DNA from 2 places in the Nocardia sp. NPDC051321 genome. Region 1 is predicted to be linked to the other one. Evidence: riboswitches for the same ligand, from Rfam matches in the RefSeq annotation. Region 1 holds a riboswitch; the other holds the start of a gene.
The links. Region 1 has a riboswitch for cobalamin ahead of metE (5-methyltetrahydropteroyltriglutamate--homocysteine S-methyltransferase). Riboswitches for the same ligand answer to the same signal wherever they lie in the genome.

Region 1 (11,549 bases):
GTCGGAGGTCGGGCGGGTCCCAGCGGGCGGCACCCGCAGCCGCCGCCCGCCCGCCGTTCCGGCGACGATCCGAGTCATTCGGACTCGCGCACGGCCAGCTCGATCAGCAGGTCGCCACCCTCGACCTGCTGCACCTGGCCGATCGCGACCCGGCCGACGGTGCCAGCCCGCGGCGCGGTGATCGCGGCCTCCATCTTCATCGCCTCGATGGTGCCGACGGTGTCGCCCGCCGCGATCGCATCGCCCTCGGACACCGCCAACGTCACGACACCGGCGAACGGGGCCGCGATGTGACCGGCGTTGCCCTTGTCCGCCTTCTCCGCGGCGGGGATGTCGCTGGCGATGGAGCGATCACGAACGGCGACGGGACGCAGTTGGCCGTTGAGGATGCACATGACCGTGCGCATGCCGCGCTCATCCGGTTCGGAGATGGCCTCCAGGCCGATGAGCAGGACGACGCCCGGTTCGAGTTGGACCCGGTGTTCTTCGCCGTGGCGCAGGCCGTAGAAGAACTGGTTCGCCGACAGCCCCATGGTGTCGCCGTACTTTTCGCGGTGCGCGTTGAATTCGGCGGTGGGAGCGGGGAACAGGAGCCGGTTGAGGGTGGCTCGGCGTTCCTCGGAGGTGCCTGCGAGCCCGGCCTCATCGGCCGCGGTGAGCGGGGTCTCCGGCTTGGCCGCGCCACGTCCGGCCAACGCTCGGCTGCGGAACGGTTCGGGCCAGCCACCCGCGGGGGTGCCGAGTTCGCCACGCAGGAAACCGATTACCGAGTCCGGGATGTCGTAGCGGCCGGGGTCGGCGGCGAAGTCTTCGATATCGACGCCGGTACCCACCAGCGCGAGTGCGAGGTCACCGACGACCTTGGAGGAGGGGGTGACTTTGATCAGGCGGCCAAGGAGCCGGTCCGCGGCAGCGTATTTGGCTTCGACCTCCTCGAACCGGTCACCCAGACCCAGCGCGATGGCTTGCTGACGCAGGTTGGACAGCTGACCGCCGGGGATCTCGTGGGTGTACACGCGGCCGGTCGGCGCGGGCAGCCCGGACTCGAAGGGGGCGTACACCTTTCGCAAGGCTTCCCAGTACGGCTCGAGATCGCAGACATTCGACAGGTTCAACCCGGTGTCGTGATCACTGTGCGCCGCGGCGGCGACGATCGCGGAAAGCGCTGGCTGACTGGTAGTTCCGGCCATCGCGGCACTGGCGCCGTCGACGGCGTCGGCACCGGCCTGCCACGCCGCCAGATAGGTGGCGAGCTGCCCGCCGGGGGTGTCGTGGGTGTGCACATGGACGGGCAGGTCGAAGTTGCTGCGTAGCGCGGTGACCAGGGTGGCGGCCGCGGGAGCACGCAGCAGTCCGGCCATGTCTTTGATCGCAAGGACGTGCGCGCCCGCGTCGACCATCTGCTCAGCGAGTTTGAGGTAATAGTCCAGGGTGTAGAGGGTTTCGTCGGGGTTGGACAGGTCCCCGGTGTAGCTCATCGCGACTTCGGCGATGGCGGTACCGGTTTCCCGCACCGCGTCGATCGCCGGGCGCATCTGATCGACGTTGTTGAGCGCGTCGAAGATGCGGAAGATGTCGATACCGGTCGCGGTGGCCTCGGACACGAACGCCCGCGTCACCTGCTCCGGATACGGCGTGTAGCCCACGGTGTTACGGCCGCGCAGCAGCATCTGCAAACAGATGTTCGGCACGGCTTCGCGCAAGGCCGCCAACCGCTCCCACGGGTCCTCGTACAGAAACCGCAGCGCCACATCGTAAGTCGCGCCACCCCACGCCTCGATCGACAGCAGTTCGGGGGTCAGCCGGGCCACGTGCCCGGCGACACCGAGCAGCCCTTTGGTGCGCACACGAGTGGCCAGCAGGGACTGGTGCGCGTCACGGAAGGTGGTGTCGGTGACGCCAACGGCCTTCTGCGCACGCAACGCCTGCGCGAAACCCTCAGGGCCCAGCTTCAATAGACGTTGCCGGGAGCCATCCGGCGGCGGCACCGACAGATCGATGGCGGGCAGCTTGTCGTGCGGGTATACCGTCGTCGGCCGCTCGCCGTGCGGCTTGTTCACCGTGATGTCGGCCAGATACGTGAGGATCTTGGTACCGCGGTCCGCCGACCCACGCTGGTTGAGCAGCTCCGGACGCTCATCGATGAAGGACGTGGTGACTCGCCCCGCCTTGAAGTCCGGGTCGTCGAGCACCGCGAGCAGGAACGGAATGTTGGTGGTAACACCGCGAATTCGGAACTCGGCGAGCGCACGCTGGGCTCGCGACACGGCGGCGCCGAAGTCGCGACCACGGCAGGTGAGCTTCACCAGCATCGAGTCGAAGTAGGCGCCGATCTCCGCGCCGAGGTTGGCGCCGCCGTCGAGCCGGATGCCCGCGCCGCCCGGCGTGCGGTAGGCGGTGATGCGCCCGGTGTCGGGGCGGAAGCCGTTGTTCGGGTCCTCGGTGGTGATCCGGCACTGCATCGCGGCACCGCGAATGCTGACCGTTTCCTGACTGAGCCCGAGCTGTTCGAGGGTCTCCCCCGCCGCGATCCGCATCTGCGACTGCACCAGGTCCACGTCGGTGATCTCCTCGGTCACCGTGTGCTCGACCTGGATGCGCGGGTTCATCTCGATGAAGACGTGCTTGCCGCGCTCGTCGAGCAGGAACTCGACGGTGCCGGCGCAGCTGTAGCCGATCTCCTTGGCGAAGGCCACCGCGTCGGCGCAAATGCGGTCGCGCAGTTCGGGATCCAGGTTCGGCGCGGGCGCGAGCTCGATCACCTTCTGGTGCCTGCGCTGCACCGAGCAGTCCCGCTCGAACAGGTGCATCACGTTGCCGTGCTGATCGGCCAGGATCTGTACCTCGATGTGGCGCGGGTTCACCACGGCCTGCTCGAGGAACACGGTCGGATCGCCGAACGCCGACTCGGCCTCGCGCGACGCGGCCTCGATGGACTCGCGCAGATGCTCGGCGTCGGCGACCCTGCGCATGCCGCGCCCGCCGCCGCCGGCCACCGCCTTGACGAAGATCGGGTAGTCCAGCTCGTGCGACGCGGCGAGCAGCTCGTCCACGTCCGCGGACGGCGCGCTGGAGCGCAGTACCGGAAGCCCCGCGGCCTTGGCCGCGGCGATGGCGCGTGCCTTGTTACCCGCGAGCTCGAGCACCTCGGCCGACGGGCCGATGAAGGTGATGCCCGCGCTGGCGCAGGCCGCAGCTAGGTCGGGGTTCTCGGACAGGAAGCCGTAGCCGGGGTAGACGGCGTCGGCGCCCGCCGACTTGGCCGCGTCGACGATCGCGTCGACCGATAGATACGCCCGGACCGGGTGACCCTGTTCGCCGATCTGGTAGGACTCGGCCGCCTTCATCCGATGGACCGAATTGCGGTCCTCGTACGGGAAGACGGCTACCGTCCCCGCGCCGAGTTCGTAGGCCGCGCGGAAGGCCCTGATGGCGATCTCGCCGCGGTTGGCAACCAGAACTTTGGTGAACATGGGCCTAAGGTACCCGGACCCAACCGCCGCACAGACACGGAAGGGGCCTTCGCAAGCTTCTTCACAAGCCGGTGCCACGGCCTTGCGAAGACTCGTTCACCGGGACGTCACATCGTCAGATCCAGTGCATCGTGCGATAACGGAAGCCGCCGCGGAACTGACCGACGGCGAGGCCGATCATCAGTCCGCGTTCCTCGGCCACTAATCCACGGGTAAAAGGCAGCCGAATCATCCGTAACAAAACTTCAGGAAGGTGCAGCTCGGGTAAACCGTTCTTGGGGAATTCGGCATTCAGCCGCGCCAAACCGAGGCCCCTGCTACGTCCCTGCCGATAGCCGGGACGGAAACCCTGACGGTACCGATAGGCGACCAGCGCCTCTGCCAGATAACCGAGTCGGTATCCCTCTCGATGCGCGCGCCAGCCGAATTCGAGATCCTCGTTGGCGGCATAGCTGACATCCTGGCCGCCGAGCTTACGATAGACCTCCGCGCGGCATGCCATGCTCGTACCGATGATCACAGGCGCATAAACGCCAGGTGGCTGAAATTGGCCAGGCGCCGGGATGTTGGCGACCCGGCGCGGGTGGTCCGCGTTGAGCGAATCACCCTCGATCGCAGAACAAGTCAGGTCATAGCCCTCTTCGAGGAACTCGACCATGCGGCTGATCCAATTCGGGTACGCGCGGTCGTCGTGATCACAGAACAGCAACACCTCACCCACCGCACTGCCGGCTCCGACATTTCGGGCAAACGCGGCACCGGATCCGCCTGAGGCGTCAACATACCGAAGCTTCAGTCGTCCGCGAAGCGGATGACTTTTGATATGCACGCGCACGTCGATCGGCGAGCCGTTGTCGGCGATGACTACGTCGAATTCCCCCGAATAATCTTGACGCGTCAAGGCGTCTAGTTGTATATCGAGCAGATCACGGCCGTCGGCCGTCCCGATATAGGCTGGAATGACGATCGATACCGACCGTTCAGTCACCACAAGCACTCCTGCTATCGATCCCCACGCCGGAGCCCTCCCCCGAGGGTGACAACTTTAGACATAAATGCGAAAAGCGGGCTACACCCGACTTCGGTGGGCTTCCTCACAGACTTGGACAGATGACCAAACGGTGTGTGCCGACTGACCGAGTGCCACCGCTCCCGCGCCCGGTCGCACCGCGCTCTCGCCGCGCGCCCTATGCTGGTAGGTGCAGCTGGTTCACCGCGCGCGTACGAGATGGAGCCCCGTCGTCGTGTTGCGGAGCCGAGTTCGGCCGCCTCGAAAGGGCGGACGGGCGAGAGGGAACCCGGTGGGAATCCGGGACTGTCCCGCAGCGGTAAGCAGGAACGACCGCCGTCACACGCACTGGACGCACAACGCCCGGGAAGCGACGGCCAGTAGGTCGGCCGACAAGGCCGGTGCCTGTGAGTCCGAAGACCTGCCAGCCGTGTCGGATACGCCGTATCCGACGGCCACCGCCTCGTGGACCTGGGCGCGCGGTTCTACCAGTACTTGATGTGTCGGGGCTCTGTTGTCGGAATCTCCTGACGTATCTCCGGTAGCCGCGTGGCCCGTATGGCGACGGCCCATGACACCAGCACTGGAGAGACAACGTGACTGTTGTAAATCAGACACCGTTCACCGCAACGGTTCTCGGGCTACCTAGGGTCGGACCTCGGCGTGAGCTCAAGCGGGCCACCGAGGCCTACTGGGCAGGCAAGATCGACGCCGATCAGCTGCACACCGTCGCGCGCGACCTGCGGCACGCTCAACTCGCCGAACTACAGGCGGCAGGCCTGGATTCGATCCCGGTGGGCACCTTCTCGTACTACGACCAGGTACTCGATACGGCTCTACTGCTCGGCGCGCTGCCGCCGCGGGTGGCCGGGATCGCCGATCCGCTCGACCGCTACTTCGCCGCCGCACGCGGTAACGACACGATCGAACCACTCGAGATGACCAAGTGGTTCGACACCAACTACCACTACCTGGTGCCGGAAATCGACCAGCACACCGCGTTCTCGCTGAACCCGGAGAAGTTGCTCGACGAGGTGCGCGAGGCGCTCGCGCTCGGCGCGCCCGCTCGTCCGGTGGTGGTCGGCCCGATCACCTTCCTGAAACTGGCCAAGGCCACCGGCGGCGCGGCACTCGACCGGCTCGCCGACATCGTCCCGCTGTACCGCGAACTGCTCCGGCTGCTGGCCGAGGCAGGCATCAGCTGGGTGCAGATCGATGAGCCCGCGCTGGTCACCGACCTCACCGAGGCCGAAATCGAGCTGGTGCGAGGCACTTACACCGAGCTGACCGCCTCGGCCGAGCGGCCGGCCATCCTGGTGGCGACGTACTTCGGCCACGCCGATGCCGCGCTGAACGCGCTGGCGAGCACCGACATCGAGGGCGTCGCGCTCGACTTCACCTCCGGCACCAGCGTTTCCGACGTCGCGGGCATTCCGGCGCTGGCGAGCAAGCTGCTGGTGGCCGGTGTGGTCGACGGACGCAATGTCTGGCGCGCGGATCTCGACGCCGTGCTCGCCACCCTGGGCACGCTGCTCGGTTCGGCTGCGTCGGTGGCGGTTTCGACCTCCTGCTCGCTGCTGCACGTGCCGTACACGCTGGCCGCGGAGACCAAGCTGGACGAGCGGCTGCGGTCGTGGCTGGCCTTCGGCACCGAGAAGGTGGCCGAGGTTCGCCTGCTGGCCACCGCGCTGACCGGCGGCACCGAGGCGATCAGCACCGAATTGGCCGACACCCGTGCGGCATTGGCGGCTCGGCAGGCCGACACCCGGCTGCACGACCCGCAGGTGCGGGCCAGGCTGGCCGAGCTCGGCCCCGACGCGATCCGGCGCGCACCCGCCGAGGAACGTCGCGTGCTGCAGCAGCAGGAGCTCCAGCTGCCGCCGCTGCCGACCACCACCATCGGCTCGTACCCGCAGACCTCGGCGATCCGGTTGGCCAGGTCCGCGTTCAACAAGGGCGAGATCGACGAGGCGGAATACATCCGCCGGATGCGCGCCGAGGTCGCCGATGTCATTGCGCTGCAGGAGAAGCTCGGCCTCGACGTGCTGGTGCACGGCGAGCCGGAGCGCAACGACATGGTGCAGTACTTCGCCGAGCAGCTCGACGGTTTCGCCGCCACCGAGCTCGGCTGGGTGCAGTCCTACGGCTCCCGCTGCGTGCGGCCGCCGATCCTGTTCGGCGATGTGCGGCGGCCGACGCCGATGACCGTCGACTGGATCAGCTACGCCCAGTCACTCACCGCGAAGCCGGTCAAGGGCATGCTCACCGGGCCGGTCACCATCCTGGCGTGGTCGTTCGTGCGTGATGACCAGCCGCTCGGCGACTCGGCACGGCAAGTCGCACTGGCGATCCGGGACGAAACGGTGGACCTGCAGGCCGCGGGCATCCGCGTCATCCAGGTGGACGAGCCCGCGCTGCGCGAGCTGCTGCCGCTGCGCAAGGCCGACCAGCAGGCCTACCTCGACTGGTCGGTGCAGTCGTTCCGGCTCGCCACCTCCGGCGTCGAGGACGCCACCCAGGTGCACACCCACCTGTGCTATTCGGAGTTCGGTGAGGTGATCGACGCGATCGCCGGGCTGGACGCCGACGTGACCTCGATCGAGGCGGCCCGCTCCCGGATGGAGGTGCTCGACGACCTCAACGCGGCGGGCTTCGACCTCGGCGTCGGGCCGGGTGTCTATGACATCCACTCCCCCCGGGTGCCAAGCGTCGAGGAGATCACCACCTCCTTGCGCGCGGCACTGAAAGCCGTTCCCGCCGAACGCCTCTGGGTCAACCCCGACTGCGGCCTGAAGACCCGCGGCCAGGTCGAGGTGGAGGCGTCACTGCGCAACATGGTCGCCGCCGCGGCCGCCGTACGCTGATCGCCTCGACGGTTCGCTGAAGTTCAGCCCCCTCCGCGTTCTCGGAGGGGGCTGCACCGCCCCATCGCACTCACCGTCGCCGCCAGCATGCTCACCATCCGCATGTGGTGGCGTGGTTCGCGCCTACTCGGATTCAGGCTTCGGTCGTAGCGCTTGCCGCCGCCGTGACGTGTACCGCTCGCACGGCGCCGCGGCCCGCGTGACCGGTTGCTGCCGCGATCTGGCACTCATCCCTCGTCGCCACGCCGTGTGACACCCCGGGCACCGATCCATGCCAACCCCTCCTCGCACCTAGTGAAACCACTCCATGAATCGCCCCTATCCACCTTCGACGCGTGACGTGGCGGTTCGGTTCCGGCCAGGTGCCACGGATTTCCCGGGGCTGGAGTCGGTCATCCTTCCAGGTTGAAGGCGCGGTTGATGGCAGCCATGTCGAAGTAGTCGCGCCAGGCGACGATGGCGCCGTCGGCCACCTCGAAGACGCCGGTGACCGGGAGCGGAATGGCCTTGCCCGCGGTGCGCAAGGTGTCGGTGCGTTCGTTCATCACCACATTGCCGGAGGTGATCTGGTGATGGATGTCGAAGTCGACGCCGTCGAAGGTGGCCAGGAAGCCGGTGAGGAAGTCGCGGATGGCGGTGCGGCCGACCACGGGTTCCATCGGAATATTGTGGTACACAGCGTCTTCGGCGAAGAAGGCGGCGATTCGGTCGGGGTCGGGGTCGGACCAGCTTCGACACATATCGCGGATGAGTTCGTCGGGAGTCGGCATGGGCGGGGCTCACTTTCTGCTGCCGGGCGGGCGAACCGCGTTGTGCGCAACGCCCTCTCGATTGAACCAAGCAATTGCTCGGTTCGGAAGCCCTTGCCCCTCGGTGACTGTCAGCACCCCGCTCTAGGCTGGCAACATGGACGACCAACCTCTGCGTTACCGCTTGATCACCGGCGCCGATGACGCCTCTTTCTGTGAACGGATCAGCGGCCTGCTCGAGCAGGGCTACCGCCTATACGGCTCCCCCGCGGTTACCTTCAACGGCTCCACCGTGATCGCGGCACAGGCGGTGATCCTGGACGACGAATAGCGAGCGCGGCGGATGCGCGTCTTCGCCACGCCGCCCGAGCTGGGCAGTGACGCCTCTTCGCATGCTACGCAGCCGGGACAACGCGCAAAATACCTTGCAGCAGCATATTTCCAGGTGAAAGAACCTCGGAAATGCGATGATTGCGAAGACCCAGGACTACGATCTTTCCGTGCGGAAGATGTATGCGGGCGCTCGCTTACGGCGGTTGCGCGAGGAACGCAGACTCACCCAGGCGGCGCTTGCCAAGTCGCTTGATCTGTCACCCAGCTATCTCAACCAGCTGGAACGTGATCAGCGGCCGCTCACCATCCCGGTGCTGTTGAAACTCAACTCCACCTTCGACCTCGACGTCCAGTTCTTCGCCGCCGACTCGGACGCGCGCCTCGTGTCCGACCTGCACGAGGTGCTGATCGACGCCGCGGGCGGGCACACCGCGCCGCTCACCGAGGTGGAGGAACTGGCGACCAGGCAGCCCGAGGTCGCCAGGATCGTCGTCGCGATGCATCGCAGGCTGCGCGCCGCCACCGACCAGCTCGATCTGCTCTCCGCCCGGGTGTCCGCGCCGACCGGCGCGCCGGGCATGCCCATGCCCTACGAGGACGTCCGGGACTTCTTCTACGACCATCACAATCACATCCCGCAGCTCGATATCGCCGCCGAGCAGCTGTTCGAGCAGTCCGGCCTGACCATCGGCTCGCTGGATCGCCAACTGGCCAGGGTGATCGAGGAACGCGCCGGGGTAACCGTGCTGGTCCGCGGCGACGGCGCGGATCCGGCCATCCCGAAGCGGCAATACGATCCCGACAGCCGCACGCTGACCCTGGCCAGGCGACTCCGGCCGGGGCAGCGCGCCTTTCAGATCGCGACCACCCTGGCGTTCCTGCTGTACGGAACCGAACTGGACGGGGTGCTCGCCGAAACACCCTCGCTCACCGGCGAATCCCGCACGCTGGCGCGGATCGGGCTGGCCAACTACTTCGCGGGCGCGCTGGTGCTGCCGTACGGGCGTTTTCTGCGTTCGGCCGAGGAATTGCACTACGACATCGATCTGCTCGGCCTGCGCTTCGAGGTCGGCTTCGAGACCATCTGCCACCGGTTGAGCACCCTGCAACGCCAGGGGCAGCGTGGGGTGCCGTTCTTCTTCGTCCGCACCGACCGCGCGGGCAATATCTCGAAACGCCAGTCCGCCACCGCGTTCCACTTCTCTCGGGTCGGCGGCAGCTGCCCGCTGTGGGTGGTGCACGAGGCGTTCGCGCATCCCGGCCGCATCCTGCCGCAGCTCGCGGAGATGCCGGACGGGCGACGCTACCTGTGGATCGCGCGCACCGCGATGACCGCGCCGCACGGATTCGGCACCGCGACAAAGAACTTCGCGATCGGGCTCGGCTGCGACATCGAATACGCGGAGCGACTGGTGTATTCGTCCGGTCTGCAGCTCGACGATCCGGCGACGGCGGTGCAGATCGGCGCGGGCTGCAAGGTCTGCGAGCGGCCGACGTGCCCACAACGCGCCTTCCCGCACATCGGTAGCCCGCTCGCGGTCACCGAGAACACCAGCACCGACCTGCCTTATCCGCGCATCGGACGTCCGTAGCCGGTCAGGCTGCGACGCGAGAGCGTAAGGCGGGCAGCAGGTTTTCGGCGACCAGGTCGAGTTGCCGGTGTACGTCCAAAGATCCGAGACGCAGGATGAAGTGGGTCGCGCCCGCGTCCAGGTATCGAGTCAGCCAGTCGGCGCATGCCTCGGCGGTGCCGCCGAAATAGGCTTGGATGGTGGACATTTCCGCCAGCGATCGGCGGTAGTACTGGCGTACATAGCCTTCCAGCTCGGCCCGCGCCCGCGCCGCGTCGGTGTCGAGCACGATCGTCGCGTACATCGCGGGGGTCACCGCGCGGGTCGCTTGCCGCTGAATCGTTTCCCAGGCACGGGCATACGCGGCCGGGTCCGGGAGGTACGGCAGCCAACCGTCGTAGTGGCGAGCGACCCTGGCCAGCACCTTCGGGGTGTCACTGCCCGCTAGCCAGAGCGGTGGTCCACCCGGCGTCGAGGTCGGCAGCGCGCGGGCCAGATCGTCTATCTGCCAATACTTTCCGGTGAAGTCAGATGCGCCGGCCCAGGCCGCGCGCCAGATTCGCACCGTCTCGTCCAAGCGACCGACGCGTTCGTCGAACGGGACACCGATCGCGGCGAACTCGGCCCGGCTCTCCGGCAACGGAAATCCGGCGCCGAGACCGAGCATGAGCCTGCCAGGACCAAGCTGATCGACGGTCGCCGCCTGGTGCGCGCCGAGCAGTGGATGGCGCAACGTCGCGGTCCATGCCGCAGTACCCACGCGAATACGGCCGGTCGCGGCCGCGACAGCCGCCAGCAGCGTCAGCGGATCGACCCTGGTGCGCGCCAGCGGCGAATCACCGGTCCACACCGATTCGAATCCGGCATCTTCGGCGATTTTCGCGAGACGCACCACCCCCGACGCATCGTGCCGCCCGATCATCGCGGTTTCTCTGCTCGGCAACAGTATTCCGACCTCGACCATCCGTTGATCGTCACGTGTGCGGTGAGCTGTGTCGATTACCCGGCAGGTAATCGACAAGTTCGATCTCCTGACCCGATTGGCGGCCAGCCGGTTACGACTTGGCCAGGTACTCCAGCCGCTCGGAGTCGACCGCGGCGTGCATCATGCTTGCCAAGCCGGGGTGTTTCTTCAGGCCGGGATCGGCCTCGACCAGCTCGCGGGCGAGTTCCTGTGCGGCGGTGATGACTTCGAGGTCGTCGAGCAGCGATAGCAGCTTCAGCGAGCGGGCGGTGCCGGACTGAGCCGCACCGAGCACGTCGCCCTCGCGGCGGGTGCGCAGGTCGAGTACGGCGAGTTCGAAGCCGTCGGTGGTGGCGGCGACCGCGTCCAGCCGCGCCATCGCCGAACCGTTGGGCGCGGAATCGGTGACCAGCAGGCACAAGCCGGGATGCTTGCCACGACCGATCCGGCCACGCAGCTGATGCAGCTGGCTCACGCCGAAGCGGTCGGCGTCCACGATCACCATGACGGTCGCGTTCGGCACGTCCACGCCGACCTCGACGACGGTGGTACAGACGAGCACATCGACGGAGCCGTCGTTGAACGC
Region 2 (11,549 bases), on a different contig from region 1:
GTCGAGGGAATTGTCGCCCATCCTCATATTCGCGAATGTGCCGCCGACGATCTGGAGCGCGGCCACGACAAGCGCCACACCCCAATCCCAGCCAAGCGAGCCTCGACTCCTAATGCTGTCCCGCCTCTCCGCGTATTCAGGCCGGACACAGGTGCCGAGCAAGTGGCGTCGGCGGCTGGCGGCTATCTGGTGAGCAAGTCAGCCCGTGCCCGGCGAGTTACCCATGTACGTGCGAAATCAGTTGTTGTGTTCACAGACACTAGCGTCTTGGACGTGGTCGCGACCGCTCTCGCGCCGCGCTTGTTTCGACGATAACGACTGCACAAGGTATCGGTCATCGTCCGCGCTACGTATACCGACGGTCGCCGCGCGACGGATGTGGTGGACATGGCCCGGGGCGGATTCTCGGTGCATGACAGATTCGATCGTGGTCACCCGAGGGTTGACCAAACGCTACGGGGCTCAGGCGGCCGTCGACGGCGTGAGCATGAGCGTCGCGGCCGGTGAGATCTACGGGTTTCTCGGTCCGAACGGTGCGGGTAAGACGACAACGCTGCGGATGCTGGTCGGGCTCATCCGTCCGAGTGACGGCACCGCGACGGTGGCGGGGCACGCGCCGGGCGATCCCGCGGTGGTCCGCCGGATCGGTGTGCTCATCGAGGGCCCGGGTTTCTACCCGTATCTCTCCGGCCGGGACAACCTGCGGGTGCTCGCGAAATACCGCGGCATCGGCACTGCCGAGGTCGAGGACGCGTTGGACCGGGTCGGCCTGACCGACCGGGCCGACGACAAGTTCCGCACCTACTCCCTGGGCATGAAGCAGCGGCTCGGCGTCGGCGCGGCCCTGCTCGGCAGGCCCGACCTGCTCATTCTGGACGAGCCGACGAACGGCCTCGATCCGCGGGGCATGGCCGAAATGCGGGAGCTGATCACCACTCTCGCCGCCGACGGGCACACCGTGCTGCTGTCGAGTCACATGCTCAGCGAGGTGCAGGAGATCTGCGATCGGGTCGGCGTGATCTCGCGGGGCAAGCTGCTGGTCGAGTCGACCGTCGCCGAATTGCGCGGCGCCTCATCGCTTTTGCTGCGGGCCGAGCCATTGGAGGTGGCGTTCCCGGCCGTGCGCGGGGTGGTCGGCGAGCGCGCCGCGATGCTGACGTCGAGCGGCATCCGGATCGAGGCGGGCAACGACACCGCGCCCGCGGTGGCCCGGGCGGTCATCGCGGCGGGTGCCGATCTGCTCGAGCTGCGGATCGACGAAAAATCCCTGGAAGAAGTGTTTTTCGAAATGACTCAGCTGGAAGTGGCGAAATGACCGTGAAAGACCTGTTGGCGAGCACGAAGGCGGAGGCGCTGCGGCTGCGGAAGTGGCCCGCGTTCTGGATCCTCCTCGGTACCTGGATTCTGCTCAACCTCACCTTCGCCTACCTGTTCAATTATCTCGCTTACACCTCGGGCGAGTCGGGCCGGATGTCGAACGGCCTGCCGAAAGAGGCACTGCTGCAACAGATGCTGCCCGCCGCCGTGCCGGAGGTATTCACCCAGGGCATGGCGATGTTCGGTGGCGCGCTGATGCTGGTGCTCGGCGCGCTGACCACCGGCAGCGGATATGGCTGGGGCACTTGGAAAACCGTGTTCACCCAGGGACCGTCGCGGATCAGCGCGGTCGGCGGCGTGCTGGTGAGCCTGGTGGTCGTGGTGATCGGACTGGTGCTCGCCGCCTTCGTCGTCGACACCGGGGTGGCGGCGTTGATCGGCGCGACTCAGTCGCAGACGCTCGCGCTGCCGTCGCTGCACCAGTCCGCACTCGGAATCCTCACGGGCATCGTGATTCTCGGCATGTGGACGTTGGCCGGCGCGCTGATCGGCACCATTGCTCGCGGCCCGGCGCTGGCGGTGGGCCTCGGGCTGGTGTGGGTGCTGGTGGTGGAGAACCTGTTGCGCGGAGTGGCGTCCATCTTCTCGCCGATCGCGATCATCACCGATCACCTGCCCGGTACTGCCGCGGGCTCCATGGCGGGGGCGATGCGGACGGTCGGCGCGGGGACACCCGGTGTGCTCGACATCCTGTCGCGCACCGAATCGCTGATCATGCTCGGGATCTACCTCGCGCTCTTCGTGGCAGGGAACATGTGGCTGATGCGTAGACGCGATCTGGTGTGAGTTACCGCTCGAAAGCCGTTGGTGGATAACCATCAACGGCTCTTCGCGGTTTAGTCGAGCACGGCGTGCGCGAGCCTGCGTAGCGCGTCGGCAATCTGTGCCGAGGTCAGCCCTCGACTGCGTTGCTGCTGGTAGACCTCCGCCCCCAAAGGCGCGAGTAGCGGATCGATGAGTGCGTCCGGCTCGCGAACCTTTCCTGCTACCAACAGCGCTCGCACATGGGCGTACCAGAATCCGTACGACCCCGTCGCGAATCGCGCACCGCCGGTCTCCGCTCCGAGCGCCAAATTCGCGTGCGCGTCCAGCAATTCGACCATCGCGGCGAAAAACGCGGCCAGCCGTTGCGCCGGTGGCGCGCCGGGTCCCAGCGGCGGTGCGCCACCGATCAACTGCTCCTGCAGCGCCCGTTCGTGCTCGTCGAGCAGCGCGACGGCGATCGAATTCGTGTCCGGGTAGCGGCGATACAGCGTGCCGCGGCCGACGCCTGCCGCTTTGGCGATGTCGTCCATTGTCACGGCGCGTGGGTCGCGGGTGGCGAACAGCTCGGCGGCGGCGGCGAGCACCTTGGCCCGGTTGCGCGCCGCGTCCGCGCGCTCGGGCGGGGCGGCCGCTTGCCCGGTGAGCAGATCCGTGTGCCTGGTCATGCGCTGACTGTACCCGATTTCTGGAATAAGTGGACATTGTGTCCAGTTGTCGATACTGTCGATCTCGCGACTAAGTGGACACATCGTCCGATTGAAGTCGCGGAAACGCAGAGTGAGGTCTAGTTATGAGCAAGTTGTTGCACCTGGATGCCAGCGCACGCACCAGCTCGATCAGTCGCGAGCTGAGCGCCGTCTTCGCCGACGCGTGGCGCGCCGAGAACCCCGACGGCGGCTACCACTACCGGGATCTGGCGGCCGACCCGATCCCGTTCATCGATCAGGCATGGACCGAGCTGTGCGACGCGGTGCTCGCGCAGCAGCACACCGACCTGCGTCGGCTCAGCGAACTGGTGCGCACGCCCGAACAGGCCGTGGCATGGGCGATCGTGGAAACGCTGCTGGCCGAGTTGCTGGCCGCGGACGTCATCCTGATCGGCACCCCGATGTACAACTACTCGATCCCGGCGTCACTCAAAGCATGGCTGGATCAGGTGACGTTCCCGCGAATGTCACTGGGCCATCGCCGTTTCGTCGTCGTCACGGCCCGCGGCGGCGCCTACTCGCCCGGTGCGCCGAAGGCCGCCTTCGACTACCAGGAGCGTTTCCTGCGCGACTTCTTCGCGGGCCATTTCGCCGTCGAGGACACGGTTTTCATCAATGCCGAACTGGCCAACGCCCGTCAGGATCCCGCACTGGCGCACCTGCGCGACAAGCACGACGAGTCGTACGCGCTCGCCCTCGACGCCGCCCGCGATCTCGCGAAGGAGTACTGAGATGAACTGGGTGGTCCTCGGCCTCGCGGGCCTGGTCGAGATCGTCTGGTCGCAGAGCATCAAGCCGACGGAGAACTTCACCCGCCCGTTGCCAACCGTGATCTGCTTCGTGCTGGGCGTCGCCGCGGTGTATCTGCTGTCCAGGGCCATGCAGACGCTGCCCGTCGGTACCGCGTACGCGATCTTCACCGGGATCGGCGCGGTCGGCGCCATCGGCCTCGGCATCGTGTTCAACAAGGATCCGCTCAGTGCGGGCCGGGTGTTCGCGCTGTCGTTGATCATCGGCGGCATCGTTCTGGCCAGGGTCACCAATCCCGAGTGACAGCGTTCTGTATTCAATAGTCCGATGCGACAACTGATTTCGGATGAACATGGGTAACTCGCCTGGCACCGGGTAACGTGGCCCGCGCCTCACCGTCGGCCGCCAGCGCACCCGCGGTGGCACCTAACTCTGGCCTGAATACTCGGAGAGGCGGAACAGAAAGGACTGTGATGCCTACACGTACCGCGCGTACTGCCTGGACCGGCACTCTGCAGGAGGGCTCGGGACAGGTCGAGCTGGCCAGTTCCGGCGTCGGCAAGTACGACGTGTCGTTCCCGAAGCGTTCGGCCGAGGACGCCGACGGCACCACCAGCCCGGAGGAGCTCATCGCGGCGGCGCACTCGTCCTGCTACGCGATGGCGCTCTCGGCCCAGATCGGCAATGCGGGCGGCACCCCGGAGAGCCTGGATGTCAGCGCCGACGTCACGCTGGGCCCGGACCCGGTCGGCGGCTTCCGGATCAGCGGCATCAAGCTGACCGTGCGCGGCAAGGTCTCCGGCATCGACGCCGACGGCTTCGCCGCCGCGGCCGAGGCCGCCAAGGCGGGCTGCCCGGTCAGCAAGGCCCTGGCCGGCGTCGACCACATCCTCCTCGACGCGGCACTCGCCTAGGAACACCCACAACTGCCCGGCTCGCGCACTGTGCGCGAGCCGGGCAGTTGTGCTACATGGCAACTGATTTCGTGAGGACATGGGTAACTCGTCAGGGATGGGCTGACTCTCCGCCCCGACGACCGCCGGTCGCCAACGTCACTCGCCCTATGCGTGAGTCTGGCCTAAAGACACGGAGAGGCGGGGGAGGGAGAAGTAGCGGCGGGCGCCGGGGCGGTACATCGCGGGGATGGCCACCAGGACCGCGACGATGTGGATCGCGCGGAACAGGCCGATCATCGCGGATTCGACGGTGAGGTCGGCGAAGAGATCGCCGAACTTGTCCGCGGACAGCAGCGCCGCGAGCGGTTCGATGATCAGGGAGAGCAGGCCGATCACGCCGATGCCGAAGGTCAGCAGGATGCGGGCCCAGCGGGCGCCGTGCGTCATTCGGATCGCGACGATGAGCACGACGAGATAGATCCCGAGCCGCACGCCGAGCCCGGTCGCCAAGCCTGCCAGGTCGACCTCGTCGCGCTCCAGCAGTAGCGCGGTCTGCACGATCGCCTCGGCCACCCCGGCGAGCAGGGCGGCGACCAGGCCGACGAACGCGACGAGGACGGGGCGTGGTGGTTGCGCTGGCGCGCCCGAACGCAGCGGTGCGGGCCAAAGAGAAAGGGCGGTGCCGGTCATGACACCGACACTGCCCTTCGTCTTCCGGACGCGGATCAGCCCGCGGTAGCGATCGACTCTCGTACCGGAGTATCACTGCGCGTGGCGAATTCGCTGAGCGCGGCGAAGCCGAGGGCCAGGCAGGCCCACAGCGTCGCGGTCTCGGCCAGCGAGGCCGCCCGGAACTGCCACAGCAGCACGGCCGGGAAGTCCGCCTTCACCTCGTTGATGCCCGGCAGCAGGATGTAGCCCGCCGCGGCGACGAGGACGAACGCGGCGAGCCCGCCGATCAGCCGCAAGGTGCTCAGCCGGCCGCGCAGCAACTTGTAGACGTACACGCTCGCGCCGACGGCCGCCAGACCGAGCAGCACGGCGGCCAACCAGAGCAGGGTGCGCTGGTTGATCGTCTCCGGATCGCCGACCGCCGGTGGGTTCGCCGGGTACTTGAAGAACGGCACGGCCACGATCGCGGCCCAGCCACCGAGCCCGAGTCCGAGCGTGAGCTTCGGCCCGGACAGCGTGCTGTAGCGGCGGGCGAAGTGGGCGACGGAGGCGAAGATGGCACCGAGCGCGAGACCGGCCAGGCCGAGCGCGAGGAACTGGCCCGCCTTCTGCCCGGTACGGCTGACCAGCGGTTCTTCTTCGTCACCGTGCGAATGGCCGCCGGTCGTCGCCGGTTGCGCGCCGTGCGGATGATCCGCCGCCGAACCGGCTTCCTCGATGGCGATGGCGGCATCGACCTTCGGCTCGCCGATGAAGAAGCCGACCGAGGCGGCCAGCAGACCCGCGATGAGACCGGCCAGCAGGCCGCGCAGCAACAGGGTCTTGAGCGAGCCGATCAGCGGGACGAGAGTCGGCGGGTTGGCTTGGGTCAGTGGCACGGAAGACCCAGCAGGTGGCGTCCGTCGTGCATCAGCTCATGCAGGTACATCCCGCTGCGCGAGATGACGCCCTGATCGAAGCCGACCAGGTACAGCGTGAGCAGTGCGAGTAGAACGACACCGACTGCGACGAGCGCAGCGGCCAGTGAATCGGTTGCCCGGCTCGGCGAATGCGCGATTGCCATGTGAGTCCTCCTAGGGATGCGCGTCCCGTCGAATGGGTGCGAAGATGCCGGTGTCTGGCTATCCGGCACCCAGGAGCTCGGTGCATGGAACACAGTGGCGCGACCGCTCCGGAATTTCACCGGATTCCCGCATCACCCTCGCGTTTTGTCATTCGAACTGTGACACCTGCAGGCACCGGCCGTCAATACGACCAGCGAGCTGGCACCCCGGTGCCGGGCGAGTCGCCGGACAGGTCAGCCTGCCCGGCACTGCTCGAAACGTCAGTCGGCCTGCTTCGCGGACACGTCGAGGACGACCTCGAACTCCAGCAGCGACGCACCCGTGGAGACCGGCTTCTGCCGCTCGCCCGCGTGCGCCTCGCGCGCGGGCCCGTCCCGCCACGCCGTGAACGACTCTTCCGAATCCCACTGGGTGACAACGAAGTACCGCTTGTCACCGGCAACCGGCCGGAGCAACTGGAAGCCGAGGAAACCGGGCGAGCCCTCGACCGCGTGCGCACGGTGGGCGAACCGCTTCTCCAACTCGGGGCCCGCGCCCTCGGGAACCTCGATCGCGTTGATCTTCACAACAGCCATGGGCTCGACAATACGACCATCCGGCGCCCGCCCCGGTATGGGCCATATCGGGGGTACCGCCCACCGCGCGAGCGAGCCCGGCAGAATCAGCGGGGTGTTGCACGACGAAGGCGGAGCGGGTGTACCGATCCTGCTGCTGCACGGATTGATGGGCAGTGCCAGGACCTGGCACGAGCAGCTGGACTGGCTGCGCGACTACGGCCACGTCTACACCTTCGACGCGGCCGGGCACGGCAGGCCGGCGCCGGACGAGCTGACCACCGAGGCATTCGTCGCCGATCTGGCCGCCGCGACCGCCGGCATCACCGAATCCATGGTGGTGATCGGGCATTCGATGGGCGCGCTGCACGGCTGGGTGTTCGCCGCGACCTATCCCGAGCGGGTGCGCGCGCTGGTGGTCGAGGACATCGCCCCGGATTTCACCGGCCGGACGGCGGCGAACTGGGCGGCGATGATCGAGGCGTGGCCGCAACCGTTTCCGAACGCGGACGCGGTGCTGAAATTCTTCGGGCCGGTCGCCGGGCGGTACTTCCTCAATTCGTTCGAGCACGGCCCGGACGGATATCGGCTGCACGGGTCGGTGGCGACGTTCCGCGATATCTCCGAGGAGTGGGGGAGCCGCGACTTCTGGCCGCAGTGGCACGCCATCCGGGTGCCCGCGCTGCTGCTCGAGGGCGAGCACACCATCACCCCGCCCGGCCAGATGCGCCAGATGGCCGAGACGCATCCCGATGCCGACTACGTACTCGTTTCCGGCGCAGCCCATCTCGTGCACGACGACCAGCCCGAGCAATACCGCACCGCTGTCGAACGCTTCCTCCGCCGCGTCCTCACCCCTCCTGACCTCCCGCGCACTTCTTGATTTCCGAAAGGCGTGCGGCGGTGGGGTCAGGGGGCGTTACCGCCCTCCCCGGCGAGCGCGAAGAGGCCGTCTGTGGTCTGCTCGATCAGTCCGTCGACCAGCAGCGAGTCCAGCGCACGGGCGCGCTGACCGGGGTCGCGCGGCCACGCCAGGTCCAGGCTTACGCGCGCCACCGGGCCCGTCGCACCGCGAAGGACATCGAGCAGCCTGCCGCGCGCTTGGCGGTCGGTGCCTTCGTATTTCTGTGTGCGACGGACGATTTCGGAGACAGGGCGGCCCGCGGCGACCCACGCGCAAGTCGGCAGGGGGCAACGCGAACAGTCCGGTGTGCGCGCCGTGCACACCGTCGCACCCAGTTCCATCAGCGCGGCCGAGAACACGGCCGCACGGTCGATCTGTTGCGGCAGCAGCGCTTCCGTCTCCGGCAGATCCCGCGAGGACGGATTCCCCGCCTCGGCGCGACCGTGCACGGCCCTGGCGACCACCCGACGAACATTGGTGTCCACCACCGGAACCCGCTGCCCGTAGGCGAAGCAGGCCACCGCACGCGCCGTGTACGCCCCGATGCCGGGCAGGCCGAGCAGCACGTCCACCTCGGCGGGCACCTCGTCGCCGTGCTCAGCGGCCAGCACCCGCGCGCATTCGTGCAGCCGCAGCGCCCGGCGCGGATAACCGAGCTTGCCCCACGCGCGCAGCACCTCGGCCTGCGAGGACGCCGCCATCGCCGAGGGCACCGGCCAGCGCGCCACCCATTCCCGCCAGATCGGCTCGACCCGGACCACCGGGGTCTGCTGCAGCATGATCTCGCTCATCAGGATCTGCCACGCGGTGACCTCGGCGCGACGCCACGGTAGGTCGCGCGCGGTCTCCTCGTACCAATCGAGCAACACATCCGCATCGATGCTGTTCGCTGCTTTCCTCACGGTTCCTGTCCTACTGCTGCCGGTCGGTATTTGCCGACCTGTAACCAACCGAACTCGCTGGTAACACAAGTGTTGTGCACAATGGTCGGTATGCCTGATTCAAATCCGATCAGCGCCTGGAAGTCTTTGCGCGAAGGCAACGACCGTTTCGTCTCCGGTGCGCTGGAGCATCCTAGCCAGGGCGCGGCCGATCGAGCGAAGCTTGTCAGCGGCCAGCATCCGTCCGCGATCCTCTTCGGCTGCGGTGACTCCAGGGTCGCCGCCGAGTTGATCTTCGACCAGGGCCTCGGCGATATGTTCGTGGTACGCACCGCGGGCCACGTCGTAGACAGCTCGGTGCTCGGTTCGATCGAGTACGGGGTACAGGTCCTCGACGTCCCGCTGATCGTGGTACTCGGGCACGACAGCTGCGGCGCGGTGAAGGCCACCATCGATGCGCTGGACGGCGGCGAAGTACCAGGCGGATTCATCCGCAGTGTGGTCGAGCGGGTCACGCCTTCCATTCTGATCGGCCGCAGGGAGGGGCTGTCCACCGTCGACGAGATGGAGGCCAGGCACGTGGTCGAGACCAGCAGGCTGCTCATGCAGCGGTCGATGATCATCTCGCAGCGCGTCGCGACCGGCGAATGCGCGATCGCCTGTGTCACATACAAACTCGCCGACGGACAGGTGAAGTTGCAGCGTGTCGTCGGCAACATCGGCGAGCTCGCCTGAGCCGGGGTAGTCGCCGTTTGCCCAGCGTGCGGGCCGGAATTTACTCGCCACGATCGCGTAATCCGGACCGACACGCCGTGCGCATGAGTCATCGCGCCCGGTCGTGCCTTTACCGTTGAGGCGTGCTGGAACCGAATGGACCGCTGCCACCGGAGATCTATTGGCGTCGTCGCGCATTGGCGATCGGCGCACTGGTCGTCGCGCTGGCGCTGGTCATCTGGCTCGTGCTGACGGTGTCCCGCGGCGGCGACTCGCCCGGTGACACGAAGCCCGTCGCGGCCGGCTCGTCGTCCACGACGACGAGCAAGCCCGCCGATGTCACCACGACAAAGGCAGCGGGCCCAAGCGAATCCGGCGCACCCGCGACGTCGAGCGGCGCCTCGCCCGCCTCGAACGAGCCCGCCCAGGGGCCGGGGCAGTGCCCCGATCAGTCGCTGGCGATCAAGATCAGCGTGGACCAGCCGACCTATCGGGTCGGCGAGCAGCCGAACTTCCGGATCGTCATCACCAACATCTCCAGCTCGCCGTGCCAGCGGGACATGAACCTGGCCCAGATCCAGGCGTCGGTGCTGTCGCTGGACGGCCAGCGCCGGTTCTGGACGAGTTCGGATTGCTCGCCGGTCGACGAGTCGAACCAGCGGAACCTGAAACCCGGTGAGCAGGCACTGTTCACGGTGCGCTGGTCGGGCACCACGTCCCAGCAGGGCTGCGTCGGCGAGCGGGTACCGGTGCCCGCGGGCGCGTATCAGGTCATCGCGCAATTCGGCTCGCTGCACAGCTCGCCGGAACCGTTCAATCTGACGCCGGCCTGAGCAAACCCGGATTCGGCTGGGCCCGTTAGAAATCGGGTGCCACTTCCTTCGGCTCCTTCTGCGCGCGTTGTTTGCGCGTGCCGGTGATGCGGATGGCCGAGCGCACGTCGGCGACCTCGTGAATCTTCATGCCGCCACGCTTGAGCGGGGTGAAACCGGGCGGCACCAGCGCGGTGGTGAAGCCGAGCCGCTCGGCCTCGGCCAGCCTGCGTTCGAGGCCGGTCACCTTGCGCACCTCGCCGGCCAGGCCCACCTCGCCGAGGATCACCCAGCCCGCCGGAATTGCCACCTCGGAATTGGCGCTGGCGATGGCGAGCGTGATGGCCAGGTCGGCGGCGGGCTCGAGCAGCCGCATCCCGCCGACCGTCGCGGCGTACACGTCGGACTTGCCGAGGAAGACCTTGCCGCGGCTTTGCAGCACGGCTAGCACCATCGCGACCCGGTTGTAGTCGAGTCCGCTGACCGCGCGGCGCGGATTCGGGATCTCGGTCTCCACCGTCAGCCCCTGCACCTCGGCCACCAACGGCCGCTTGCCGTCCATCGCGACGGTGACCGCGGTGCCCGACACCGAATCGGTGCGGTGATGCAGGAACAGGCCGGACGGGTCGTCGACGCAGGCGATGCCGTCCTCGTGCAGCTCGAAGCAGCCCACCTCGTCCGCACTGCCGAAGCGATTCTTCAGGCCGCGCACCATCCGCAGCGACGAGTTCTTGTCGCCCTCGAACTGCAGCACCACGTCGACGAGGTGTTCCAAGGTGCGCGGGCCCGCGACATTGCCGTCCTTGGTGACGTGCCCGACCAGCAGCACCGCGATTCCGCTCGCCTTGGCCAGCGAGGTCAGCGCCGAAGTCACCGCGCGCACCTGGGTGACACCGCCGATCACGCCGTCCACCTCGGGCGCGAGCATGGTCTGCACCGAGTCGACAACCAGCAGCGTCGGCTGCACCTGTTCGACGTGCCCGAGCACGGTCGAAAGATCGGATTCCGCGGCCAGATACACCCTTTCGTGCACCGCGCCGGTGCGGTCGGCGCGCAGCCGCACCTGTCCCGCCGACTCTTCCGCGGTGACGTAGAGCGACTTCGCGTCGTGCTGCCTGGCCCAGCGGTGTGCGACCTCGAGCAGCAGCGTCGACTTGCCGACCCCGGGCTCGCCGGAGAGCAGCACCACCGAGCCTGGGACGACGCCGCCGCCGAGCACCCGGTCGAGCTCGCTGACCCCGGTCGGCCGCGCCCTGGTGATCTTGGAGTCGATGGTGGAGATCGGGGCGGCGGCGGTGCTCGGCAGCATCGCGCGCCTGGCCGGTGCGCCCGTACCCGTCGCCGCGACGGCTACCTCGTCGACGGTGCCCCACGCGCCGCAGTCGGGGCACTTACCCACCCACTTGGCGACCTCGTGCGTGCAGGCGGAGCACCGGAAGATCGACCTGGTCTT

Region 2: another riboswitch for cobalamin. It lies ahead of ACIA8C_RS15855 (CbtB-domain containing protein); the one in region 1 lies ahead of metE (5-methyltetrahydropteroyltriglutamate--homocysteine S-methyltransferase).

Annotation. Positions count from the first base shown of each region.
Region 1 is NZ_JBITEM010000012.1:49,092-60,640, reverse strand. It holds gene rsmD (16S rRNA (guanine(966)-N(2))-methyltransferase RsmD) at 1-78, opposite strand, end outside; gene ACIA8C_RS28035 (pyruvate carboxylase) at 75-3,473, opposite strand; gene ACIA8C_RS28030 (glycosyltransferase) at 3,589-4,461, opposite strand; cobalamin riboswitch at 4,719-4,926, shown strand; gene metE (5-methyltetrahydropteroyltriglutamate--homocysteine S-methyltransferase) at 5,079-7,346, shown strand; gene ACIA8C_RS28020 (nuclear transport factor 2 family protein) at 7,739-8,116, opposite strand; gene ACIA8C_RS28015 (DUF1737 domain-containing protein) at 8,253-8,426, shown strand; gene ACIA8C_RS28010 (short-chain fatty acyl-CoA regulator family protein) at 8,596-10,020, shown strand; gene ACIA8C_RS28005 (LLM class flavin-dependent oxidoreductase) at 10,025-10,963, opposite strand; gene recG (ATP-dependent DNA helicase RecG) at 11,055-11,549, opposite strand, start outside.
Region 2 is NZ_JBITEM010000006.1:197,574-209,122, reverse strand. It holds gene ACIA8C_RS15900 (sensor histidine kinase) at 1-78, opposite strand, end outside; gene ACIA8C_RS15895 (ABC transporter ATP-binding protein) at 413-1,315, shown strand; gene ACIA8C_RS15890 (ABC transporter permease) at 1,312-2,163, shown strand; gene ACIA8C_RS15885 (TetR/AcrR family transcriptional regulator) at 2,214-2,807, opposite strand; gene ACIA8C_RS15880 (FMN-dependent NADH-azoreductase) at 2,933-3,580, shown strand; gene ACIA8C_RS15875 (DMT family transporter) at 3,582-3,902, shown strand; gene ACIA8C_RS15870 (OsmC family peroxiredoxin) at 4,073-4,513, shown strand; gene ACIA8C_RS15865 (hypothetical protein) at 4,661-5,185, opposite strand; gene ACIA8C_RS15860 (CbtA family protein) at 5,221-6,045, opposite strand; gene ACIA8C_RS15855 (CbtB-domain containing protein) at 6,036-6,230, opposite strand; cobalamin riboswitch at 6,258-6,413, opposite strand; gene mhuD (mycobilin-forming heme oxygenase MhuD) at 6,492-6,806, opposite strand; gene ACIA8C_RS15845 (alpha/beta fold hydrolase) at 6,901-7,668, shown strand; gene ACIA8C_RS15840 (A/G-specific adenine glycosylase) at 7,695-8,591, opposite strand; gene ACIA8C_RS15835 (carbonic anhydrase) at 8,682-9,305, shown strand; gene ACIA8C_RS15830 (hypothetical protein) at 9,428-10,117, shown strand; gene radA (DNA repair protein RadA) at 10,143-11,549, opposite strand, start outside.